DNA from 2 places in the Rheinheimera sp. F8 genome. Region 2 is predicted to be linked to the other one. Evidence: riboswitches for the same ligand, from Rfam matches in the RefSeq annotation. Region 2 holds a riboswitch; the other holds the start of a gene.
The links. A riboswitch is a leader RNA that binds a small molecule or an ion and turns the genes downstream of it on or off. The one in region 2 is predicted to bind thiamine pyrophosphate.

Region 1: linked by a shared signal. The riboswitch ahead of ATY27_RS06110 (TonB-dependent receptor) and the one ahead of ATY27_RS08745 (TonB-dependent receptor) in region 2 are both predicted to bind thiamine pyrophosphate.

What each region holds. Positions count from the first base shown of each region.
Region 1 covers NZ_CP013656.1:1,328,900-1,340,258, forward strand. The annotation lists gene ATY27_RS06095 (phosphotransferase) at 1-16, opposite strand, end outside; gene pnuC (nicotinamide riboside transporter PnuC) at 1-594, opposite strand, end outside; gene ATY27_RS06105 (YkoF family thiamine/hydroxymethylpyrimidine-binding protein) at 591-839, opposite strand; gene ATY27_RS06110 (TonB-dependent receptor) at 861-3,002, opposite strand; TPP riboswitch at 3,043-3,139, opposite strand; gene ATY27_RS06115 (hypothetical protein) at 3,277-3,612, shown strand; gene ATY27_RS06120 (BamA/TamA family outer membrane protein) at 3,745-5,394, shown strand; gene mutM (bifunctional DNA-formamidopyrimidine glycosylase/DNA-(apurinic or apyrimidinic site) lyase) at 5,405-6,214, opposite strand; gene ATY27_RS06130 (hypothetical protein) at 6,227-6,691, opposite strand; gene rpmG (50S ribosomal protein L33) at 6,883-7,038, opposite strand; gene rpmB (50S ribosomal protein L28) at 7,050-7,286, opposite strand; gene radC (DNA repair protein RadC) at 7,452-8,126, opposite strand; gene coaBC (bifunctional phosphopantothenoylcysteine decarboxylase/phosphopantothenate--cysteine ligase CoaBC) at 8,187-9,416, shown strand; gene dut (dUTP diphosphatase) at 9,400-9,858, shown strand; gene slmA (nucleoid occlusion factor SlmA) at 9,865-10,458, shown strand; gene ATY27_RS06165 (sialate O-acetylesterase) at 10,460-11,359, shown strand, end outside.
Region 2 covers NZ_CP013656.1:1,931,219-1,942,577, forward strand. The annotation lists gene coaBC (bifunctional phosphopantothenoylcysteine decarboxylase/phosphopantothenate--cysteine ligase CoaBC) at 1-275, opposite strand, end outside; gene radC (DNA repair protein RadC) at 336-1,010, shown strand; gene rpmB (50S ribosomal protein L28) at 1,176-1,412, shown strand; gene rpmG (50S ribosomal protein L33) at 1,424-1,579, shown strand; gene ATY27_RS08725 (hypothetical protein) at 1,771-2,235, shown strand; gene mutM (bifunctional DNA-formamidopyrimidine glycosylase/DNA-(apurinic or apyrimidinic site) lyase) at 2,248-3,057, shown strand; gene ATY27_RS08735 (BamA/TamA family outer membrane protein) at 3,068-4,717, opposite strand; gene ATY27_RS08740 (hypothetical protein) at 4,850-5,185, opposite strand; TPP riboswitch at 5,323-5,419, shown strand; gene ATY27_RS08745 (TonB-dependent receptor) at 5,460-7,601, shown strand; gene ATY27_RS08750 (YkoF family thiamine/hydroxymethylpyrimidine-binding protein) at 7,623-7,871, shown strand; gene pnuC (nicotinamide riboside transporter PnuC) at 7,868-8,509, shown strand; gene ATY27_RS08760 (phosphotransferase) at 8,446-9,342, shown strand; gene ATY27_RS08765 (helix-turn-helix domain-containing protein) at 9,316-9,498, opposite strand; gene ATY27_RS08770 (S9 family peptidase) at 9,742-11,359, shown strand, end outside.

The sequences.
Region 1 (11,359 bases), 600 kb from region 2:
GTAGTTGCTGCGCCATGCGAAATATCCCGAAGCTGCGGTCAGCGTATAAATAACAAAAAGCGCACTGAAAAAATACAGATCTTTTTGCAGATACATATAAATAGAAGCCGCATCAATGACAATCCAGTACAACCAATTGGAGACGACTTTCTTCGCGACCAGGTAGGTTGTCACCACGGCAAAACAACTGATTTGCGCACCAAGCCAGGCAAAATCGGTACTGGTGAATTGCTGCATCACAAAGCCCAGACACAAACCGGCAGCCGCCGTCAGACTGATGAGCAGCAGATGCTGCGAACCACGCCACTCCACCACCTGCTGCGCCTGACCGCTCTGATTGCGCAGTTGCTGCCAGTTCCACCAGCCATACAGCGCCATTCCGGCGTAATACAGCTGCAGCAGTGCATCGGTGTAGAGATTCGCGCTCAGCATGATTTGCAACGTCAGCACGGTACTGGCCAATGCTGCCGGCCAACACCACAGGCTATGGCGGATCGCCAGCACTGTGTACGATAGCGCCAGCACTGTCGCAATCAGCTCCAGCGCTGTCTGTAGCTGCCATTGATTCAGCAACTGCTGCCACAGTTCCATCATGGCCGCAGGTCACCGTGCAGGAACTTCACGACAAACACCACTTTGCCATAACGTTCAAACGACCAGCGAATACAGCGTTGCAGCGCCGCCATCACCGTATCGTATTCACCAAAAATCTGTGTGCTCATGGTATTGGTCAGCACGTGCAGGCCGGCTTCTTTATTCAGTTCTTCGATAAAACCTTTAATAGGCTCGATGTAATCGCTGGTCAGCGGATATTTACTGATTTCGATCGAAAGTTGCATCACGATGTCCTTTTAATTGATTCAGAACTGATAAGTCGCGGTCAGACCGATCCGGCGTGGTTCGCCAAATTGCTCATATAAATGGTCGGTATAACCATCACGCGGGTCGTTACCGAAATAAAAACCACGCACACCGTAGGTTTCATCCAGCAGATTGCGGCTCCACAGTGCCAATTCCCACTGAGACCACTGATAGCTTGCCCGGAGATTCAGCAAATTACTGTGCGAAGCACGGATGTTTTCAGAATCTGAGTAGTAATAGCCATCTTTGTGTGCATACTGCGCCGAAATTTGCAGTGCTTCCAGCGGCGACCAATCGGCGCCGACACTGAATTGATACTCAGGCGCCTGCGCTTGAGCGCGACCACTCATATCGAGGCCACCTTTGGTGACAAAACCGCGGATCTCCGACTTCAGCACAGCACCACTGAAATGCGCCACCAACGCAGGGGTCAGCTGCCAGCGGTTTTCGGTTTCCAGACCATAATTGCGGCCACTAAATGCATTATCGATATAACCGACAAACTTCGTACCTTGATTAATCCAGGCTTTGAGCTGCATATCGTCCCGCCACATGTAAAACGCCGAGACCCGGCTGACCAGCGTGTGGTCAGCATTTTGACCTTTCACGCCAAATTCAGCGTTAATCAGCTGCTCCGGCGCGAAAGTGGCTTTGCTGAGTAAGAAATCCTTTAACCCGGTCAGTTTGGGGTTCAGGGTTTCAGCCAGGGCTTCCCCATTCACCCCACCTACCTTATACCCTTTGGAGACTAAGCCATAAATCTGACTCAGCGGGCTGACTTGATAGGCAAGGCTGAGTTTGCCGCCCCACATCTGGTCATCACCTTCAGTACGGATACCGTTATTGTCGGTATATTCATCCTGATATTGCTCCAAACGGCCACCATAAGTCAGCGTCAGGTCTGATGCTAATTGCTGTTCATTCTCTGCATAAACAGCCAGATTCTGCCGTTCGAAATCACTGATAAAATTCTGTTCAAGCCAGGTATATAAGCGCGTTAAATCAATCGTTTGCTGGCTGGCATACAGACCGGCCACCCAGTTGTGACCTTGTTGATTTTTACTGATGAACCGTTGTTCAAGACTCAGAAAATCGCGATCGCGTAAATATTGGTCAGTCGATGAATATTCATCCGGGTGCAACCCGACATAACCCCAATCTTCGTCGTAACCATAATCAGTGTCGGCTTTTAACAGGCTAAGCTGTGTCAGGCTATCTACGCTGGCAAAACCTTGGTACTGCAATTTCAGCGCGCTGGCATCGACATCTTGTTTATCCTGACCGGGTTGGTCTGACAAGGTTGTACGATTACGATCAAGCGAAAAAGCATCGTAGCCATTGTCGATGTTGTGATGGTTCCACAACCAGTCGAGTGTTAAATCCTGATTCGGTTGGTAGCGCGTTTTCAAGCGGAACGTGGTTTCATCGATGCCGTTGGTGTCTTCGCGTTGCAGAAAATCGTTACGGATAAAGCCATCAGATTTTTGCTGATCAGCCACCAGTCGCACAGCAAATTGTTCTGTCAGCGCCTGATTTAAAGTCATGCTGGCCTGCCAGCTGTCGTAATTCGCAGCGGTCAGTTGTACGCGACCTTCGCTGGCAAACATCGGGTCAGCTGTTTGCAGGTTCAGCATACCTGCCAGTGCATTGGCGCCAAAACGAGTCGCTTCCGGGCCACGGAATACTTCGAGCTGTGCGGTGTCGGCCAGCGACAACAGTCCTAGGGCTGAGTAGTCGATGCCGTCGACCAGCAAGCCCACCGATGGATTGATGTTATCGACAAACTCACTGCGCTCACCCACGCCACGCATTTGTAAAAAACGACTGCGCGACGCGCCGGCGGACGCGTTCAAGTTTGCGATATTGGCAAGTAAATCATCAAGATGCTGCGCAGATTGGCGTTTGATGTCGGTTTCGCCCAGTACGACGACACTACCCGGCAGTTTTTGCAGATTGGTCTGGCGAAAATCCCCACGCACCTCAATACGTTCGACATCCTGCACAGTGACAGCCTGCTCTTCAGCATGTATTGCGCCGGACACAAGCAAGGCAATAGCAGATAACGCCGGTAAAAACGGCGGACGCTGAAGAGTTACAGACGAAAAATGACCGACAGATAAAGGCGAGAATGCACGTAACATCAACTTACTCCGGTTGGGACCGGGATCATGCGCGCGCAGCTGGAAGTTTTCACACCATCCCTCCGCCGGTATGACCCGGATCAGGTTCTAAGGGTTTGCCTTGCGGCATCTCAGCTTTCGCACCCCTTGGTTTGGCCGGCAGTTTAGCGGCTTTTCTGTACAGTCGCAAGAAATCAGAAAAATTCATCTGGGTACAAGCTGGCAAAATATTTTTCAGCAGCTAGGGTTAATCAGAACGTCATTTTTGACGTGCAGTTATAACAAGAGGAAAACTATGAAAAAAAGTCTTATCATCCTGTTGGCAGCCGGGGCTCTGACCAGCAACATCGCTTTTGCTGAGGAATCAGAAGAAGTTGTTTACTCTACCGAAGGCTATTGCCTGTTATCCAATGAAGGCGCCTCAGACGAATATCTGAAAGCCTACGCCAAAAAACTTGGCGCTAAACCAACCAATTCAGTTTGCGCCAGCTTCAAAAAAATCGTTGAAGAATCACGGCCACGTGAATGGGATTATCCCGCCGGTCGTGCTTATCCGGGCAGCGTGATCAAGCTGTCACCGAGCCAGGTCGCATTATTAAAATCACTGAAGAAAAAAGACGGCAAAATGTAAGTCGCCTGCTCAGCTCTGCCATTTGGCAGAGCTGATCTCCTTGTTATTTCTCACAATTTTATCTTCCCTCTTGCATTTCTGTGTCAAAGCGCATTAACTGAGCCGCATCGTTCCGGAACCAAGGAAGCTGTGATGCGACGGATCCGATCCCTGCCGATCTTACTGAGCATGGCTGTATTGCTGACGCTCAGCGGCAAAACAATGGCTGCAGAGGACTGCACCACACTCTCTGCAACTGAAACCCTGCCCACTGCGGCACAACATTGGCGTATCGCTAAAGTCCTGTTTGCCCGTAACGACATTTTTGATCTGAACAACAAACACAGCGTCTGGTTTCACCGCTTTGCCAATGAGTATCATGTGATCACCAGCGAGTCCGCACTGCGTGAAGACCTGTTGTTTCAGGAAGGCGACCGGTTGGACCAAGCCGTACTGGCTGAAACCGAACGCCTGTTGCGCGCCAGACGATATTTGCGCCATGCCGAAATCACTATCTACGCCTATTGTCCGGCCAGCCAGACCGTGCAGGTCACAGTACAAACCTGGGACAACTGGTCACTATTGCCGCGAATTTCTCTCGGCCACACCGGTGGCGCGACCAAAGCCAATCTGGGCCTGGCCGAAGATAACCTGTGGGGCACCGGCAATCAGGCACAAATTGAATACTTCACCGACAGTGAGCGCGATGGTTACAAGCTGCAGTTTCATAGCCCCAATATCAGTGGCAGTCACTGGCAAACGACTATGCAATATGCCGATACTTCAGACGGTGAAAGTTACCGGCTAAATCTGGCAAAACCCTTTTACCGGCTGTCTTCCGAGCGCGCCTACAATCTGGATATTTTCAAAGAAATCAAAGATATCAGTGAATATGCCCGCGGAGATGTCTACAACGAATACAAAAGTAACCAACAGTTAATCGAATTAAGCAGCGGCTGGAGTTTCTGGCGGGACAGCGACAGTGTGCAGCACCTGAATACCGGTGTGACGCTGGACGAACGCAAATTTGATTTGAACAACGACAGTACGCAGCCGCCGCCGGAGAACCGCGATTTATCTCAGGTCTGGCTCAGCTGGGAGTTTTTACAATCGGATTATCGCGAGCTCACCAACTTCTTTTTGTGGAACCGGGTCGAGGATGTCAATTTTGGCTGGCAGGCATCCCTGCGGCTAGGTCGCTTGCTGGAAAGCCTGGGCGCAGACCAAGGCGGCTGGCATTGGCAGGCCAAAGTGCAAAAGAACTTTGAGATCAATGATATCAGCTGGTTAGTCGGCCAAATCAGCTATTCACAGTTACACCGTAACCAGTTGCAGGAGCAGCAGTTGTTTCAAAGCGAGTTGCGTTATGTCCGGCATTTGTCGGCACAACAAGTACTAATCGCTCAGCTGCAATGGTCGGTGGGTAAAAACCTGTTTCGCGACCAGCGTATGACCATCGGCGGTGACGAAGGCATGCGCGCCTTCCCGCTTTATTATCAAACCGGCGATAAAGCCGCGATAGCGTCGCTGGAGTACCGCTATATCACGCACTGGCATGTGTATCAGTTGCTGGATGTGGCATTGGCAGGTTTTATTGATGCCGGGCGGGCCTGGGATAATCCGCAGCGACCGGCAGGCCCGGACGATGATCAGAATCTGGCCGGTTATGGCATCGGCATCCGCCTGTTACCCAGCCACTCCAGCCGCGGCAGTGTGATCAGTATCGATTTGGCAAAACCAGTCAGCGACAATCCGGAATTATCCGGCTGGCGCTGGCGTCTGATCGCGAAAAAGCCGTTTTAATGCCGACCCGCTAGGCCTGACAATGCCGGCAGAACACCGTGCTGCGCTGGCCTAAACGGATCTCCTCAAGCAGACTGTTGCAGCTGATACAGGCTGCGCCGCCACGTCCATACACCAGTAGTTCCTGCTTAAAATAACCCGGTTTGCCGTCGGCCTGACTAAAGTCTTTTAACGTGGTGCCACCTTGCGTGATGGCCTGCGCCAGGATCTGTTTCACCACTTCGACCAACACTGCGCATTGCGCCAAAGTCAGTTGATTAGCCGGTTTGGTCGGCAAGATGCCGGCTTTAAACAGGGATTCATTGGCGTAAATATTCCCCACGCCAACCACGACATGATTATCCATCAGCACCAGTTTGATGGCGCTACTGCGTTTTTGGCAATGCGAGAACAACTGCTCCGCGTGAAACGCAGGCGTCAGTGGTTCTGGCCCTAAAGTGGTTAACAACGGATGATCAGTGCCGGTTGCTTGCCACAGCACAGCACCAAAACGACGGGTATCGTTCAGACGTAATAAGGTCTGGTTATCCAGCACAATATCGACATGGTCATGCTTACCGGTGGGCGTATCGGCGCTGAGGATCTTCAGATTGCCGGACATACCGAGGTGCAAAATAATACTGCCGCCAGGCACTTCAATAAGCAAATATTTGGCACGGCGGCTGACGTTTAGCACCGGCGCATTCGTCACATTCATCACTTCTGCCGGCACCGGCCAGCGTAACATTGGCTGGCGCACATCAATACGACGAATGGTTCTGTTCGACAGGTGTGGCGTGATGCCTAACCGAGAGACTTCGACTTCTGGCAATTCAGGCATAACAACTCCGGTTTAACGTAAAGAAGGCGGGCACAGCTTGTCAGCGGTAGCCTGATCGATCGGGAATAACACTTGCTGATGCTGCAGATACCATTGCTGTTGGTCAACCGCAATGAGCCACAGCATCGGTTGCGCCTCACCACTTTGATAAAGCAAGACGCGGCACACATGCGCCAGAATTTGTGGGCCATCCTCTTTTGCGGCAGGTAACTGAAAATCTTGCCAATACTGCAAAATCGTTTCTGCTGCTGGCAGCTCCAGTTGCGGTTCGAAGCGCCAGGCCGGCCCGGCTTGCTTGAGCGTCGCGCGCGGGAACTGCACTTGCAGCAGTTTTTGACCCGGCGCAACGATGCTGATGGTCTGGTCGCGGTTTAACATAAAAGCCAGATGGCTGGGCGCTATGTAAAACAGGAAAAACAGTGCCAGCACACCGAAGATAATCAGATTGTTCCAGGATTGACGGGATAATCTCAGCATAGCATTCGTTGATGACCTGAAGATGCTGGCAGTGTACCGGATAGAGTTGCAGTCGCCAATTTGTCTGATCTCTGGCTTCGAGTGTTGCGATCGTTTCAGAGAGAGGTATTTCAAACGGCTGCGGATTTACCACAGGCTAAAAAAACAAAACCCGACACAAGGCCGGGTTTTGCTTTTGGAAATAAATCCGATTACTTGATTTTCGCTTCTTTGAAAATCACGTGCTTGCGCACTTTAGGATCGAATTTTTTGATTTCCATTTTTTCTGGCATGGTGCGCTTGTTCTTATCAGTTGTATAGAAGAAGCCAGTACCAGCAGAAGAAACTAAACGGATCTTATCGCGCATTTGCTAATTCCTTAAACCTTTTGACCTTGCTTACGCAGGTCAGCTAAAACGGCATCGATACCATTTTTATCGATGATACGCATAGCCTTAGTTGTCAGGCGCAGCGTGACGAAACGGTTTTCACTGTCAACCCAGAAACGGTGAGTTTGCAGGTTTGGCAGGAAACGGCGCTTAGTTGCGTTGTTGGCGTGTGAACGACGGTTACCTACCATCGGACCTTTGCCAGTGATTTGGCATACTCTAGACATGTCAATAAATCTCCAAAATTACTTCAGCTCGAGCTATCGTCATCCTTCTGGCCAAGAAGAATGCCCCGGATTTCTGAAAGGGCGCAATTTATACACGATCAGCTAAAAAAACTCAAGCAATAATGCCTGAACTTTACGCATAGATCGTGCTGATCCTTTCAGATCTTAAAGCCAGCCGCGTTCGGCAAAGGATATGACCTCGGCGTCGCCGACCACAAAGTGATCCAATAACTTAATGTCGACCAAAGCCATAGCTTGGGTCAGGCGCTCCGTTATCGCTCTGTCAGCGCGACTCGGCTCAGCAACTCCGGATGGATGATTGTGAGCCAAAATAACGGCGGCGGCATTATGCGCTAAAGCAGCCTGAACTACAATACGCGGATAGACCGGCGAGGCATCTATCGTGCCATAAAATAACGGTTCGGCTTTGATCAGCCGGTGTTGGCTGTCTAAATACAAAGTCATAAAGACTTCCCGCGTTTCAAGGCCAATGCTGTATTGCAAATAATGTTTCACCATGCCGGGGTCAGAGAACACCGTATCGCGCTGCATATGCTGATATAAACAGCGCTTACACAGCTCCAGCACCGCCTGGGTTTTCACATACCGATGCACGCCAAGCCCTTTGTGCCGGCAGAACTGGCCGCGTGGCGCAGCGAAAAACGCCCGCACACCACCGAAGTCGTTTAATAGCTGCCGCGACATCGCCACCGCATCGAGGCCAGCGCAGCCGTGGCCGAGGAAAATGGCCAGTAATTCGCCGTCGGATAAAGCGCCGGCGCCGTAACTTAATAGTTTTTCCCGCGGTTGTTCGGCCGTCGGCCATTGCTTGATGGTCATGATTACTCGTCCTTGAGTTCGTGGTATCTTATCGGCCAGTTTCTGGCTGATGGTTTCCTTATGCACAACATCCTTGCTGGTAAAAAGATCCTGCTTGGGATCAGCGGTGGCATTGCTGCCTACAAATCTGCAGATCTGGTCCGCCGCCTTAAAGAGCGTGGCGCTGACGTCCGGGTGATCCTGACGCCAGCCGCTGCTGAATTTATTACCCCTCTGACGCTACAGGCACTGTCCGGCAATCCGGTGGGCCAGTCGTTGCTGGACCCGGCGGCTGAAGCTGCGATGGGCCATATCGAGCTGGCCAAATGGGCCGACTTTATCTTAGTAGCACCCGCCTCGGCGGACGTGATCGCCCGCATCACCCATGGCCTCGCAAATGATCTGCTGACCACCTGCATCCTGGCAAGCAACGCGCCGCTGGCGATCGCACCGGCGATGAATCAGCAGATGTATAAGAACATAGCGACCCAAGCCAATTTATCAACTTTAATTTCACGAAACATTCACATATTTGGGCCTAATGCCGGTGAACAGGCGTGCGGCGATGTCGGGCCGGGCCGGATGCTGGAACCGCTGCAGCTGGTCGATGCCATGATTGGCGTGCTGGCTGCACCGGCGCAGCAACCACTGCAAGGCGTGAAAGTGACCATTACTGCCGGGCCGACACGTGAAGCGATTGACCCGGTGCGTTACATCAGCAACCACAGTTCCGGCAAGATGGGTTATGCCCTCGCAACCGCTGCTGCAGCACTTGGTGCTGAAGTGACGCTGATTAGTGGCCCGGTGCAATTGGCCACGCCAACCGGTGTAACGCGCATTGATGTCACCACCGCCGAACAGATGTATGTCAGCAGCATGCAACAAGCGCCTAACAGCGACATTTTTATCGGCTGCGCTGCTGTAGCTGATTTTCGCGTGGCTGCGCTCGCGTCACAGAAAATCAAAAAAACTGCCGACAATGACGGCCTGACGCTGCAGTTGGTGAAAAACCCGGACATTATCGCCAGTGTCGCGGCGCTCACTACGCAACGGCCTTTTACTGTCGGTTTTGCCGCCGAGACAGAAAAAGTCGCGGAATATGCCCGGCAAAAACTGCAAAAGAAAAACCTCAACCTGATATGTGCCAACGACGTGTCTGATCCGGCGCTTGGCTTTAACAGCGAACAAAACGCCATCACGGTGTACAGCAACACGGCTGAATTCGCGCTGGGCCAACGCAGCAAAACCGACCTGGCCCAAGCCTTAATTTCCCTGATTTATGAGCAATACCAACATGAAAAAAAGCATTGAACTGAAAATCCTCGACCGCCGCATTGGTACTGAATACCCGTTGCCGGAATACGCCACGCCAGGTTCTGCCGGTTTGGATTTACGTGCGTTATTAGACGAACCGCTGACGCTGTTACCAGGCCAGACTGAACTGATCCCGACCGGCCTTGCCATTCACATCGGCGATGCCAACCTGTGCGCGACGATTCTGCCGCGCTCCGGCATGGGCCACAAAAACGGCATCGTGCTCGGCAATCTGGTAGGCCTCATTGATTCGGATTATCAGGGCCAGCTGATGATTTCAACCTGGAACCGCGGTCAAAACGCTTTTACTATTCAGCCGGGCGACCGCATTGCCCAGCTGGTGTTTATGCCAGTCGTGCAGGCGCAATTTGAACTGGTCGAAGAATTCGACACCTCTGAGCGCGGTGAAGGTGGATTTGGCCACTCAGGCCGGTCGTAACCGCTGATGTCGACGCCCAGAAGCAGCAATCGCAAAGCAGAAATTCTGGATGCGCTGGCCGTGATGCTGGAAAAAAGCCCCGGTCAGCGTATTACTACCGCCGCACTTGCGGTGCAAGTGGGCGTCACTGAAGCCGCGTTATACCGTCATTTCCCCAGCAAAGCGCGGATGTTTGAAGGCTTGCTTGACCTGATTGAGCACGAACTGCAACACGAATTCCGCATCATTTTTCAAACCCACAAACAAGCCGAAGCGCGTATTCAGCTGATGCTGGAAGCTTTGCTGCAATTCGCCGGCCGCAGGCCCGGCTTATGCCGGCTGCTGACCAGTGAAGCCTTACAGGGTGAACAGGAACGGCTGCGCGAACGGGTCTGTCAGCTGCTCGACGGGCTGGAAAAACAACTGAAGCAATGCTTGCGTGAGCGTAAACTCGGCACCGGCAAACGCCATGGTGACGAAGCGGCGGTGGCCAATTTGTTGCTCGCCTTTATCGAAGGCCGGTTGCTTCAGTATGTCCGCAGCGGTTTTAAAGAACCGCCGCATCAGAGTTTTGCCAGCCAGTGGCCCGCACTGAAAGCGGCACTGTTCGCGCAGGACTAACATGGCGCGGATGAGCATGATCCGCCTGACCGCGAGATGGTCATCAGGCGCGGTGCTGCAACATAACGAGCCGCAGCAGTTGAGCGGCACTGCCGCGCCAAAGCAACTTCTGCGCGTCACCTTACAATCCCAACACAAGCTTTATCAGGTCGAAACCCACACCGACGCCCAAGGTGTTTTCAGCGTCGACATTCCGCCACAGCCGCCATCTGGCCCCTGGACTTGCACCATCACGTTGGCTGACGTTGTGCTTATCAGTTTGCACGACCTGTGGTTTGGCCAATTGCTGTTATTTGCCGGTCAGTCCAATGTTGGCTGGCCGCTGGCGCGCTATCCTGACCAGCTTTCCGCAGCCCTGCAACTTCCGGCTGCTGACGCTTTGTGTAACGTACGCTGTTATGTTACCGATGCGGCCGATCTGCACGGCACCGGGCAATGGCTGCAACAAAATAGTGCCAGTTATCCGCACTGGCCGGCGCTGCTGTATCACTTCAGTCATGAATACGTGGCCAGCACTTTAAGTTCGCAAAGCCCGATGATGCTCGGTCTGGTCGATTTGAGCTGGCCAGGTTCTGCGATTGACGCCTGGACCGAAGCTTCTGTTCCTGCCAGCAGCCCGTGGCAACCGGGCGCTTTATTCGCCGCAAAGCTGGCGCCCTGGCTGCAACAGCCCTTTGCTGCGTTGTTGTGGTATCAGGGCGAGCAGGATGCGATGGGCAAAGAGGCTGCTCACTATGCTGACAAACTGCAGCAATGGCTACACAGTTGCCGCCGCTACGCCGGTTGGGATTTCCCGCTGTTGTTGGTACAAATCGCCGGCTTTGGCAAGCCGGGCTTGCCGGACCTGCAACATGGTTTTGTCCAGGTGCGCCTCGCACAGCAACAACTTGCTGCGGTGACA
Region 2 (11,359 bases):
GCGGGTGCTACTAAGATAAAGTCGGCCCATTTGGCCAGCTCGATATGGCCCATCGCAGCTTCAGCCGCCGGGTCCAGCAACGACTGGCCCACCGGATTGCCGGACAGTGCCTGTAGCGTCAGAGGGGTAATAAATTCAGCAGCGGCTGGCGTCAGGATCACCCGGACGTCAGCGCCACGCTCTTTAAGGCGGCGGACCAGATCTGCAGATTTGTAGGCAGCAATGCCACCGCTGATCCCAAGCAGGATCTTTTTACCAGCAAGGATGTTGTGCATAAGGAAACCATCAGCCAGAAACTGGCCGATAAGATACCACGAACTCAAGGACGAGTAATCATGACCATCAAGCAATGGCCGACGGCCGAACAACCGCGGGAAAAACTATTAAGTTACGGCGCCGGCGCTTTATCCGACGGCGAATTACTGGCCATTTTCCTCGGCCACGGCTGCGCTGGCCTCGATGCGGTGGCGATGTCGCGGCAGCTATTAAACGACTTCGGTGGTGTGCGGGCGTTTTTCGCTGCGCCACGCGGCCAGTTCTGCCGGCACAAAGGGCTTGGCGTGCATCGGTATGTGAAAACCCAGGCGGTGCTGGAGCTGTGTAAGCGCTGTTTATATCAGCATATGCAGCGCGATACGGTGTTCTCTGACCCCGGCATGGTGAAACATTATTTGCAATACAGCATTGGCCTTGAAACGCGGGAAGTCTTTATGACTTTGTATTTAGACAGCCAACACCGGCTGATCAAAGCCGAACCGTTATTTTATGGCACGATAGATGCCTCGCCGGTCTATCCGCGTATTGTAGTTCAGGCTGCTTTAGCGCATAATGCCGCCGCCGTTATTTTGGCTCACAATCATCCATCCGGAGTTGCTGAGCCGAGTCGCGCTGACAGAGCGATAACGGAGCGCCTGACCCAAGCTATGGCTTTGGTCGACATTAAGTTATTGGATCACTTTGTGGTCGGCGACGCCGAGGTCATATCCTTTGCCGAACGCGGCTGGCTTTAAGATCTGAAAGGATCAGCACGATCTATGCGTAAAGTTCAGGCATTATTGCTTGAGTTTTTTTAGCTGATCGTGTATAAATTGCGCCCTTTCAGAAATCCGGGGCATTCTTCTTGGCCAGAAGGATGACGATAGCTCGAGCTGAAGTAATTTTGGAGATTTATTGACATGTCTAGAGTATGCCAAATCACTGGCAAAGGTCCGATGGTAGGTAACCGTCGTTCACACGCCAACAACGCAACTAAGCGCCGTTTCCTGCCAAACCTGCAAACTCACCGTTTCTGGGTTGACAGTGAAAACCGTTTCGTCACGCTGCGCCTGACAACTAAGGCTATGCGTATCATCGATAAAAATGGTATCGATGCCGTTTTAGCTGACCTGCGTAAGCAAGGTCAAAAGGTTTAAGGAATTAGCAAATGCGCGATAAGATCCGTTTAGTTTCTTCTGCTGGTACTGGCTTCTTCTATACAACTGATAAGAACAAGCGCACCATGCCAGAAAAAATGGAAATCAAAAAATTCGATCCTAAAGTGCGCAAGCACGTGATTTTCAAAGAAGCGAAAATCAAGTAATCGGATTTATTTCCAAAAGCAAAACCCGGCCTTGTGTCGGGTTTTGTTTTTTTAGCCTGTGGTAAATCCGCAGCCGTTTGAAATACCTCTCTCTGAAACGATCGCAACACTCGAAGCCAGAGATCAGACAAATTGGCGACTGCAACTCTATCCGGTACACTGCCAGCATCTTCAGGTCATCAACGAATGCTATGCTGAGATTATCCCGTCAATCCTGGAACAATCTGATTATCTTCGGTGTGCTGGCACTGTTTTTCCTGTTTTACATAGCGCCCAGCCATCTGGCTTTTATGTTAAACCGCGACCAGACCATCAGCATCGTTGCGCCGGGTCAAAAACTGCTGCAAGTGCAGTTCCCGCGCGCGACGCTCAAGCAAGCCGGGCCGGCCTGGCGCTTCGAACCGCAACTGGAGCTGCCAGCAGCAGAAACGATTTTGCAGTATTGGCAAGATTTTCAGTTACCTGCCGCAAAAGAGGATGGCCCACAAATTCTGGCGCATGTGTGCCGCGTCTTGCTTTATCAAAGTGGTGAGGCGCAACCGATGCTGTGGCTCATTGCGGTTGACCAACAGCAATGGTATCTGCAGCATCAGCAAGTGTTATTCCCGATCGATCAGGCTACCGCTGACAAGCTGTGCCCGCCTTCTTTACGTTAAACCGGAGTTGTTATGCCTGAATTGCCAGAAGTCGAAGTCTCTCGGTTAGGCATCACGCCACACCTGTCGAACAGAACCATTCGTCGTATTGATGTGCGCCAGCCAATGTTACGCTGGCCGGTGCCGGCAGAAGTGATGAATGTGACGAATGCGCCGGTGCTAAACGTCAGCCGCCGTGCCAAATATTTGCTTATTGAAGTGCCTGGCGGCAGTATTATTTTGCACCTCGGTATGTCCGGCAATCTGAAGATCCTCAGCGCCGATACGCCCACCGGTAAGCATGACCATGTCGATATTGTGCTGGATAACCAGACCTTATTACGTCTGAACGATACCCGTCGTTTTGGTGCTGTGCTGTGGCAAGCAACCGGCACTGATCATCCGTTGTTAACCACTTTAGGGCCAGAACCACTGACGCCTGCGTTTCACGCGGAGCAGTTGTTCTCGCATTGCCAAAAACGCAGTAGCGCCATCAAACTGGTGCTGATGGATAATCATGTCGTGGTTGGCGTGGGGAATATTTACGCCAATGAATCCCTGTTTAAAGCCGGCATCTTGCCGACCAAACCGGCTAATCAACTGACTTTGGCGCAATGCGCAGTGTTGGTCGAAGTGGTGAAACAGATCCTGGCGCAGGCCATCACGCAAGGTGGCACCACGTTAAAAGACTTTAGTCAGGCCGACGGCAAACCGGGTTATTTTAAGCAGGAACTACTGGTGTATGGACGTGGCGGCGCAGCCTGTATCAGCTGCAACAGTCTGCTTGAGGAGATCCGTTTAGGCCAGCGCAGCACGGTGTTCTGCCGGCATTGTCAGGCCTAGCGGGTCGGCATTAAAACGGCTTTTTCGCGATCAGACGCCAGCGCCAGCCGGATAATTCCGGATTGTCGCTGACTGGTTTTGCCAAATCGATACTGATCACACTGCCGCGGCTGGAGTGGCTGGGTAACAGGCGGATGCCGATGCCATAACCGGCCAGATTCTGATCATCGTCCGGGCCTGCCGGTCGCTGCGGATTATCCCAGGCCCGCCCGGCATCAATAAAACCTGCCAATGCCACATCCAGCAACTGATACACATGCCAGTGCGTGATATAGCGGTACTCCAGCGACGCTATCGCGGCTTTATCGCCGGTTTGATAATAAAGCGGGAAGGCGCGCATGCCTTCGTCACCGCCGATGGTCATACGCTGGTCGCGAAACAGGTTTTTACCCACCGACCATTGCAGCTGAGCGATTAGTACTTGTTGTGCCGACAAATGCCGGACATAACGCAACTCGCTTTGAAACAACTGCTGCTCCTGCAACTGGTTACGGTGTAACTGTGAATAGCTGATTTGGCCGACTAACCAGCTGATATCATTGATCTCAAAGTTCTTTTGCACTTTGGCCTGCCAATGCCAGCCGCCTTGGTCTGCGCCCAGGCTTTCCAGCAAGCGACCTAGCCGCAGGGATGCCTGCCAGCCAAAATTGACATCCTCGACCCGGTTCCACAAAAAGAAGTTGGTGAGCTCGCGATAATCCGATTGTAAAAACTCCCAGCTGAGCCAGACCTGAGATAAATCGCGGTTCTCCGGCGGCGGCTGCGTACTGTCGTTGTTCAAATCAAATTTGCGTTCGTCCAGCGTCACACCGGTATTCAGGTGCTGCACACTGTCGCTGTCCCGCCAGAAACTCCAGCCGCTGCTTAATTCGATTAACTGTTGGTTACTTTTGTATTCGTTGTAGACATCTCCGCGGGCATATTCACTGATATCTTTGATTTCTTTGAAAATATCCAGATTGTAGGCGCGCTCGGAAGACAGCCGGTAAAAGGGTTTTGCCAGATTTAGCCGGTAACTTTCACCGTCTGAAGTATCGGCATATTGCATAGTCGTTTGCCAGTGACTGCCACTGATATTGGGGCTATGAAACTGCAGCTTGTAACCATCGCGCTCACTGTCGGTGAAGTATTCAATTTGTGCCTGATTGCCGGTGCCCCACAGGTTATCTTCGGCCAGGCCCAGATTGGCTTTGGTCGCGCCACCGGTGTGGCCGAGAGAAATTCGCGGCAATAGTGACCAGTTGTCCCAGGTTTGTACTGTGACCTGCACGGTCTGGCTGGCCGGACAATAGGCGTAGATAGTGATTTCGGCATGGCGCAAATATCGTCTGGCGCGCAACAGGCGTTCGGTTTCAGCCAGTACGGCTTGGTCCAACCGGTCGCCTTCCTGAAACAACAGGTCTTCACGCAGTGCGGACTCGCTGGTGATCACATGATACTCATTGGCAAAGCGGTGAAACCAGACGCTGTGTTTGTTGTTCAGATCAAAAATGTCGTTACGGGCAAACAGGACTTTAGCGATACGCCAATGTTGTGCCGCAGTGGGCAGGGTTTCAGTTGCAGAGAGTGTGGTGCAGTCCTCTGCAGCCATTGTTTTGCCGCTGAGCGTCAGCAATACAGCCATGCTCAGTAAGATCGGCAGGGATCGGATCCGTCGCATCACAGCTTCCTTGGTTCCGGAACGATGCGGCTCAGTTAATGCGCTTTGACACAGAAATGCAAGAGGGAAGATAAAATTGTGAGAAATAACAAGGAGATCAGCTCTGCCAAATGGCAGAGCTGAGCAGGCGACTTACATTTTGCCGTCTTTTTTCTTCAGTGATTTTAATAATGCGACCTGGCTCGGTGACAGCTTGATCACGCTGCCCGGATAAGCACGACCGGCGGGATAATCCCATTCACGTGGCCGTGATTCTTCAACGATTTTTTTGAAGCTGGCGCAAACTGAATTGGTTGGTTTAGCGCCAAGTTTTTTGGCGTAGGCTTTCAGATATTCGTCTGAGGCGCCTTCATTGGATAACAGGCAATAGCCTTCGGTAGAGTAAACAACTTCTTCTGATTCCTCAGCAAAAGCGATGTTGCTGGTCAGAGCCCCGGCTGCCAACAGGATGATAAGACTTTTTTTCATAGTTTTCCTCTTGTTATAACTGCACGTCAAAAATGACGTTCTGATTAACCCTAGCTGCTGAAAAATATTTTGCCAGCTTGTACCCAGATGAATTTTTCTGATTTCTTGCGACTGTACAGAAAAGCCGCTAAACTGCCGGCCAAACCAAGGGGTGCGAAAGCTGAGATGCCGCAAGGCAAACCCTTAGAACCTGATCCGGGTCATACCGGCGGAGGGATGGTGTGAAAACTTCCAGCTGCGCGCGCATGATCCCGGTCCCAACCGGAGTAAGTTGATGTTACGTGCATTCTCGCCTTTATCTGTCGGTCATTTTTCGTCTGTAACTCTTCAGCGTCCGCCGTTTTTACCGGCGTTATCTGCTATTGCCTTGCTTGTGTCCGGCGCAATACATGCTGAAGAGCAGGCTGTCACTGTGCAGGATGTCGAACGTATTGAGGTGCGTGGGGATTTTCGCCAGACCAATCTGCAAAAACTGCCGGGTAGTGTCGTCGTACTGGGCGAAACCGACATCAAACGCCAATCTGCGCAGCATCTTGATGATTTACTTGCCAATATCGCAAACTTGAACGCGTCCGCCGGCGCGTCGCGCAGTCGTTTTTTACAAATGCGTGGCGTGGGTGAGCGCAGTGAGTTTGTCGATAACATCAATCCATCGGTGGGCTTGCTGGTCGACGGCATCGACTACTCAGCCCTAGGACTGTTGTCGCTGGCCGACACCGCACAGCTCGAAGTATTCCGTGGCCCGGAAGCGACTCGTTTTGGCGCCAATGCACTGGCAGGTATGCTGAACCTGCAAACAGCTGACCCGATGTTTGCCAGCGAAGGTCGCGTACAACTGACCGCTGCGAATTACGACAGCTGGCAGGCCAGCATGACTTTAAATCAGGCGCTGACAGAACAATTTGCTGTGCGACTGGTGGCTGATCAGCAAAAATCTGATGGCTTTATCCGTAACGATTTTCTGCAACGCGAAGACACCAACGGCATCGATGAAACCACGTTCCGCTTGAAAACGCGCTACCAACCGAATCAGGATTTAACACTCGACTGGTTGTGGAACCATCACAACATCGACAATGGCTACGATGCTTTTTCGCTTGATCGTAATCGTACAACCTTGTCAGACCAACCCGGTCAGGATAAACAAGATGTCGATGCCAGCGCGCTGAAATTGCAGTACCAAGGTTTTGCCAGCGTAGATAGCCTGACACAGCTTAGCCTGTTAAAAGCCGACACTGATTATGGTTACGACGAAGATTGGGGTTATGTCGGGTTGCACCCGGATGAATATTCATCGACTGACCAATATTTACGCGATCGCGATTTTCTGAGTCTTGAACAACGGTTCATCAGTAAAAATCAACAAGGTCACAACTGGGTGGCCGGTCTGTATGCCAGCCAGCAAACGATTGATTTAACGCGCTTATATACCTGGCTTGAACAGAATTTTATCAGTGATTTCGAACGGCAGAATCTGGCTGTTTATGCAGAGAATGAACAGCAATTAGCATCAGACCTGACGCTGACTTATGGTGGCCGTTTGGAGCAATATCAGGATGAATATACCGACAATAACGGTATCCGTACTGAAGGTGATGACCAGATGTGGGGCGGCAAACTCAGCCTTGCCTATCAAGTCAGCCCGCTGAGTCAGATTTATGGCTTAGTCTCCAAAGGGTATAAGGTAGGTGGGGTGAATGGGGAAGCCCTGGCTGAAACCCTGAACCCCAAACTGACCGGGTTAAAGGATTTCTTACTCAGCAAAGCCACTTTCGCGCCGGAGCAGCTGATTAACGCTGAATTTGGCGTGAAAGGTCAAAATGCTGACCACACGCTGGTCAGCCGGGTCTCGGCGTTTTACATGTGGCGGGACGATATGCAGCTCAAAGCCTGGATTAATCAAGGTACGAAGTTTGTCGGTTATATCGATAATGCATTTAGTGGCCGCAATTATGGTCTGGAAACCGAAAACCGCTGGCAGCTGACCCCTGCGTTGGTGGCGCATTTCAGTGGTGCTGTGCTGAAGTCGGAGATCCGCGGTTTTGTCACCAAAGGTGGCCTCGATATGAGTGGTCGCGCTCAAGCGCAGGCGCCTGAGTATCAATTCAGTGTCGGCGCCGATTGGTCGCCGCTGGAAGCACTGCAAATTTCGGCGCAGTATGCACACAAAGATGGCTATTACTACTCAGATTCTGAAAACATCCGTGCTTCGCACAGTAATTTGCTGAATCTCCGGGCAAGCTATCAGTGGTCTCAGTGGGAATTGGCACTGTGGAGCCGCAATCTGCTGGATGAAACCTACGGTGTGCGTGGTTTTTATTTCGGTAACGACCCGCGTGATGGTTATACCGACCATTTATATGAGCAATTTGGCGAACCACGCCGGATCGGTCTGACCGCGACTTATCAGTTCTGAATCAATTAAAAGGACATCGTGATGCAACTTTCGATCGAAATCAGTAAATATCCGCTGACCAGCGATTACATCGAGCCTATTAAAGGTTTTATCGAAGAACTGAATAAAGAAGCCGGCCTGCACGTGCTGACCAATACCATGAGCACACAGATTTTTGGTGAATACGATACGGTGATGGCGGCGCTGCAACGCTGTATTCGCTGGTCGTTTGAACGTTATGGCAAAGTGGTGTTTGTCGTGAAGTTCCTGCACGGTGACCTGCGGCCATGATGGAACTGTGGCAGCAGTTGCTGAATCAATGGCAGCTACAGACAGCGCTGGAGCTGATTGCGACAGTGCTGGCGCTATCGTACACAGTGCTGGCGATCCGCCATAGCCTGTGGTGTTGGCCGGCAGCATTGGCCAGTACCGTGCTGACGTTGCAAATCATGCTGAGCGCGAATCTCTACACCGATGCACTGCTGCAGCTGTATTACGCCGGAATGGCGCTGTATGGCTGGTGGAACTGGCAGCAACTGCGCAATCAGAGCGGTCAGGCGCAGCAGGTGGTGGAGTGGCGTGGTTCGCAGCATCTGCTGCTCATCAGTCTGACGGCGGCTGCCGGTTTGTGTCTGGGCTTTGTGATGCAGCAATTCACCAGTACCGATTTTGCCTGGCTTGGTGCGCAAATCAGTTGTTTTGCCGTGGTGACAACCTACCTGGTCGCGAAGAAAGTCGTCTCCAATTGGTTGTACTGGATTGTCATTGATGCGGCTTCTATTTATATGTATCTGCAAAAAGATCTGTATTTTTTCAGTGCGCTTTTTGTTATTTATACGCTGACCGCAGCTTCGGGATATTTCGCATGGCGCAGCAACTACCGGCAACAGCAACTGAACAACGCATCTGGCATCTGTGTCAGCGGCTAGAGTTTTTTGCTAATCATGTGCCGCTGGCATTGCAAAAGCTGGCGGCCAGTAGCACCAATGACAATTATTATGTGCATACCCAGCGTGGTCATTATCTGGTGCGGCACTATAAACCTGGCGTGGCCGGCGTGTGCCGGCAACAGGAACTGCGCTGTCAGCATGCCGCAGCTGCCGTTGGCGTCGCGCCAGCGCCGTTGTGCCTGAACAACCACCAACGCATTCTGATCAGTGATTTTCTGACTCACAGCCGGCATTTTGACTGGGAGCTACACCATACGCATTTATTGCAGCTGGTGGAAAAACTGGTGCGGCTGCACAAGCTGAAAGTGCAGACGCCGGTGTTAGACCCCTTTATCTATCTGCAACAACTGCGCGACAAAGTGTTTAACGATGCCTGGAGTGCGGGTGATGAGCAGGACTGGCAACGACTTCGCACTGCAGCCAGCGCATTCAGCTTATTACCGGGTGACCAGGTGTTGTGTCATATGGATTTGCACAGCGGCAATATTTTGTTGCAGCACCAGCAGTTATGGCTGATTGATTATGAGTATTGCCAGCAAGCCGACAGTGCCTTTGATTTGGCAGCGTTATGTTTGAATCTGCAGCTGAATGCGAAGGAGCAGGAACAATTGCTGAGTCTATATCTGCAATTCCGCCCCCAAGCGCGGCAAGATTTAGCCGAGCGGTTGCAGTTAGCGTCATTGTTATATAGTGGGTTTTGCTGGTTGTGGTACAAATCGCTGGAAGGTGGTGCAGATAAAGCAAAACTGGCGCAACTTACATTACGCCAGTTCCCTTGTCAGCATTCAGATGCCGCCAAGACGCTCAGCTAACACCTTGTAACGCTTCACGTCTTCTTCTTCAAACATCGGTTTGCCTGCAGCATCCTTGTCGGCCGGTACTAATAAATTTTCCCGTGCCAGTCGTTCGACCCGGATATCCTGAATTGATAAAAAAGCCGCTACTTCGGCTACAGTCATTAAAGCCATGATGGTTTCCTGCGTGATGTATCTCAGTAATATAAGCGCAGATATTCTGGTTTGTGAATACTGATTGCCGGAACAGGCGAAATTTAAAACGATTAAGTCGGGAAATAATCCTTAGTTACACTTTATAAGGCGGCCAACGCTGTCGTTTGAGCGCATTCCAGTGGGCAGCCTTGTGTCAAATATGTTAAACAAGCAAAGTTGTAAATGTATGAGCATGAAGCAAAAAAATAACAGGAAGCGAAAATGGCAAATCGACCTCTCTCTCAATGGACCGCACTATTGGGCGCCGGCGCAATGTTAATCAGCGGCATCAGCCAGGCTGGTCAACCAGTGCAGGCTCCCGTGGCGGAACAAATCCCTTATACCGTAAAATCAGCCAACGGCGACCGCGTGGATCCGTATTACTGGATGCGCGATGACAAACGACAAGACCCGAAAGTGTTGGCGCATCTGCAGGCTGAAAACGCCTATTACCAACAATATGCCGATAAGTATCAGGATCTGACCAATAAACTGACTGACGAAATTATTGGCCGCATCAAGCAGGACGACAGTTCAGTGCCGGCGAAAAAAGGCGATTACAGCTTTTATACCCGTTATGAAACCGGCCAGCAGTATCCGGTGTATTTGCGGAAAGTGCTGAAAACCGGCGAAGAACAGGTGCTGCTGGACGTCAACAAAATGGCCGCCGGCAAAGATTTTTATCAGGTCGGTAATTATGCCGTCAGTCCGGATAATAATCTGGTTGCCTATGCCGAAGACACGAATGGCCGCCGCCAATACACGGTGCGGGTTCGCGACCTCAGAACCGGCAAAGATTTACCGGATGTTCTGACCGGCGTAGAAGCGTCGCTGGCGTGGTCATCCGACAGCAAGCATCTGTTTTATATTGAAAAAGACAAACAAACTTTATTAGGCAATAAAATCCGCCGCCATCAGCTCGGTGAAGCGGTGGCCAAAGACGTGCTGATGTATGAAGAAAAAGATACCAGCTTCTACACCGGTATCGGTAACAGCAGTGATGACCAGTTTGTTGTGTTGTGGCTGGGTAGTACGGTGTCCTCAGAGATCCGCGTACTTCCGGCCAACCAGCCAACAGGCGAGTTTAAGGCCATTGCACCGCGCCAGCGCGACTTCAAATACGAAGCGGACCATTTGGGCAAACGCTGGATCATCAGCACTGACTGGAATGCACCGAATAACCGCATCATGGCCGTGTCTGACGATCAAATCGGCGACCGCGCACGCTGGACTGAATTACTGGCGCATGACAAGAACGTGTTTATCGAATCTTTTCAGTTGTTTAACGACTATCTGGCAATTAACGAACGCAGTGAAGGTTTAAACCGCATCCGTGTGTTGCCGTGGCAAAACCCGGCGAAAGCCAGCTATATCAGTTCGGATGAACCTGTGTATGTCGCAGCAACCGATGTGAATCTGGAACAAAACACCGAATGGTTGCGCTACAGCTATACCTCGCTGACCACGCCGAATTCCGTTTATGAAGTGAATTTACGCAGTGGCGAAAAACGTCTGCTGAAGCAACAGGAAGTGTTAGGTGGTTTTGACCGCGCCAACTATCAGACCGAACGGGTCTGGGCTGAAGCCCGCGACGGTACCAAAGTGCCGGTCAGTTTGTTATACCGCAAAGGCTTTAACAAGGATGGTTCAGCGCCACTGTATCAGTACGCTTATGGCTCTTACGGCTCTTCATCTGCGCCAAGCTTCCGCGCCAGCGTGTTGTCATTAGTCGACCGTGGTTTTGTTTATGCCATTGCTCATATCCGTGGTGGCCAGGAAATGGGGCGTCACTGGTATGAAGACGGCAAATTACTGAAGAAAATCAATACCTTCACTGATT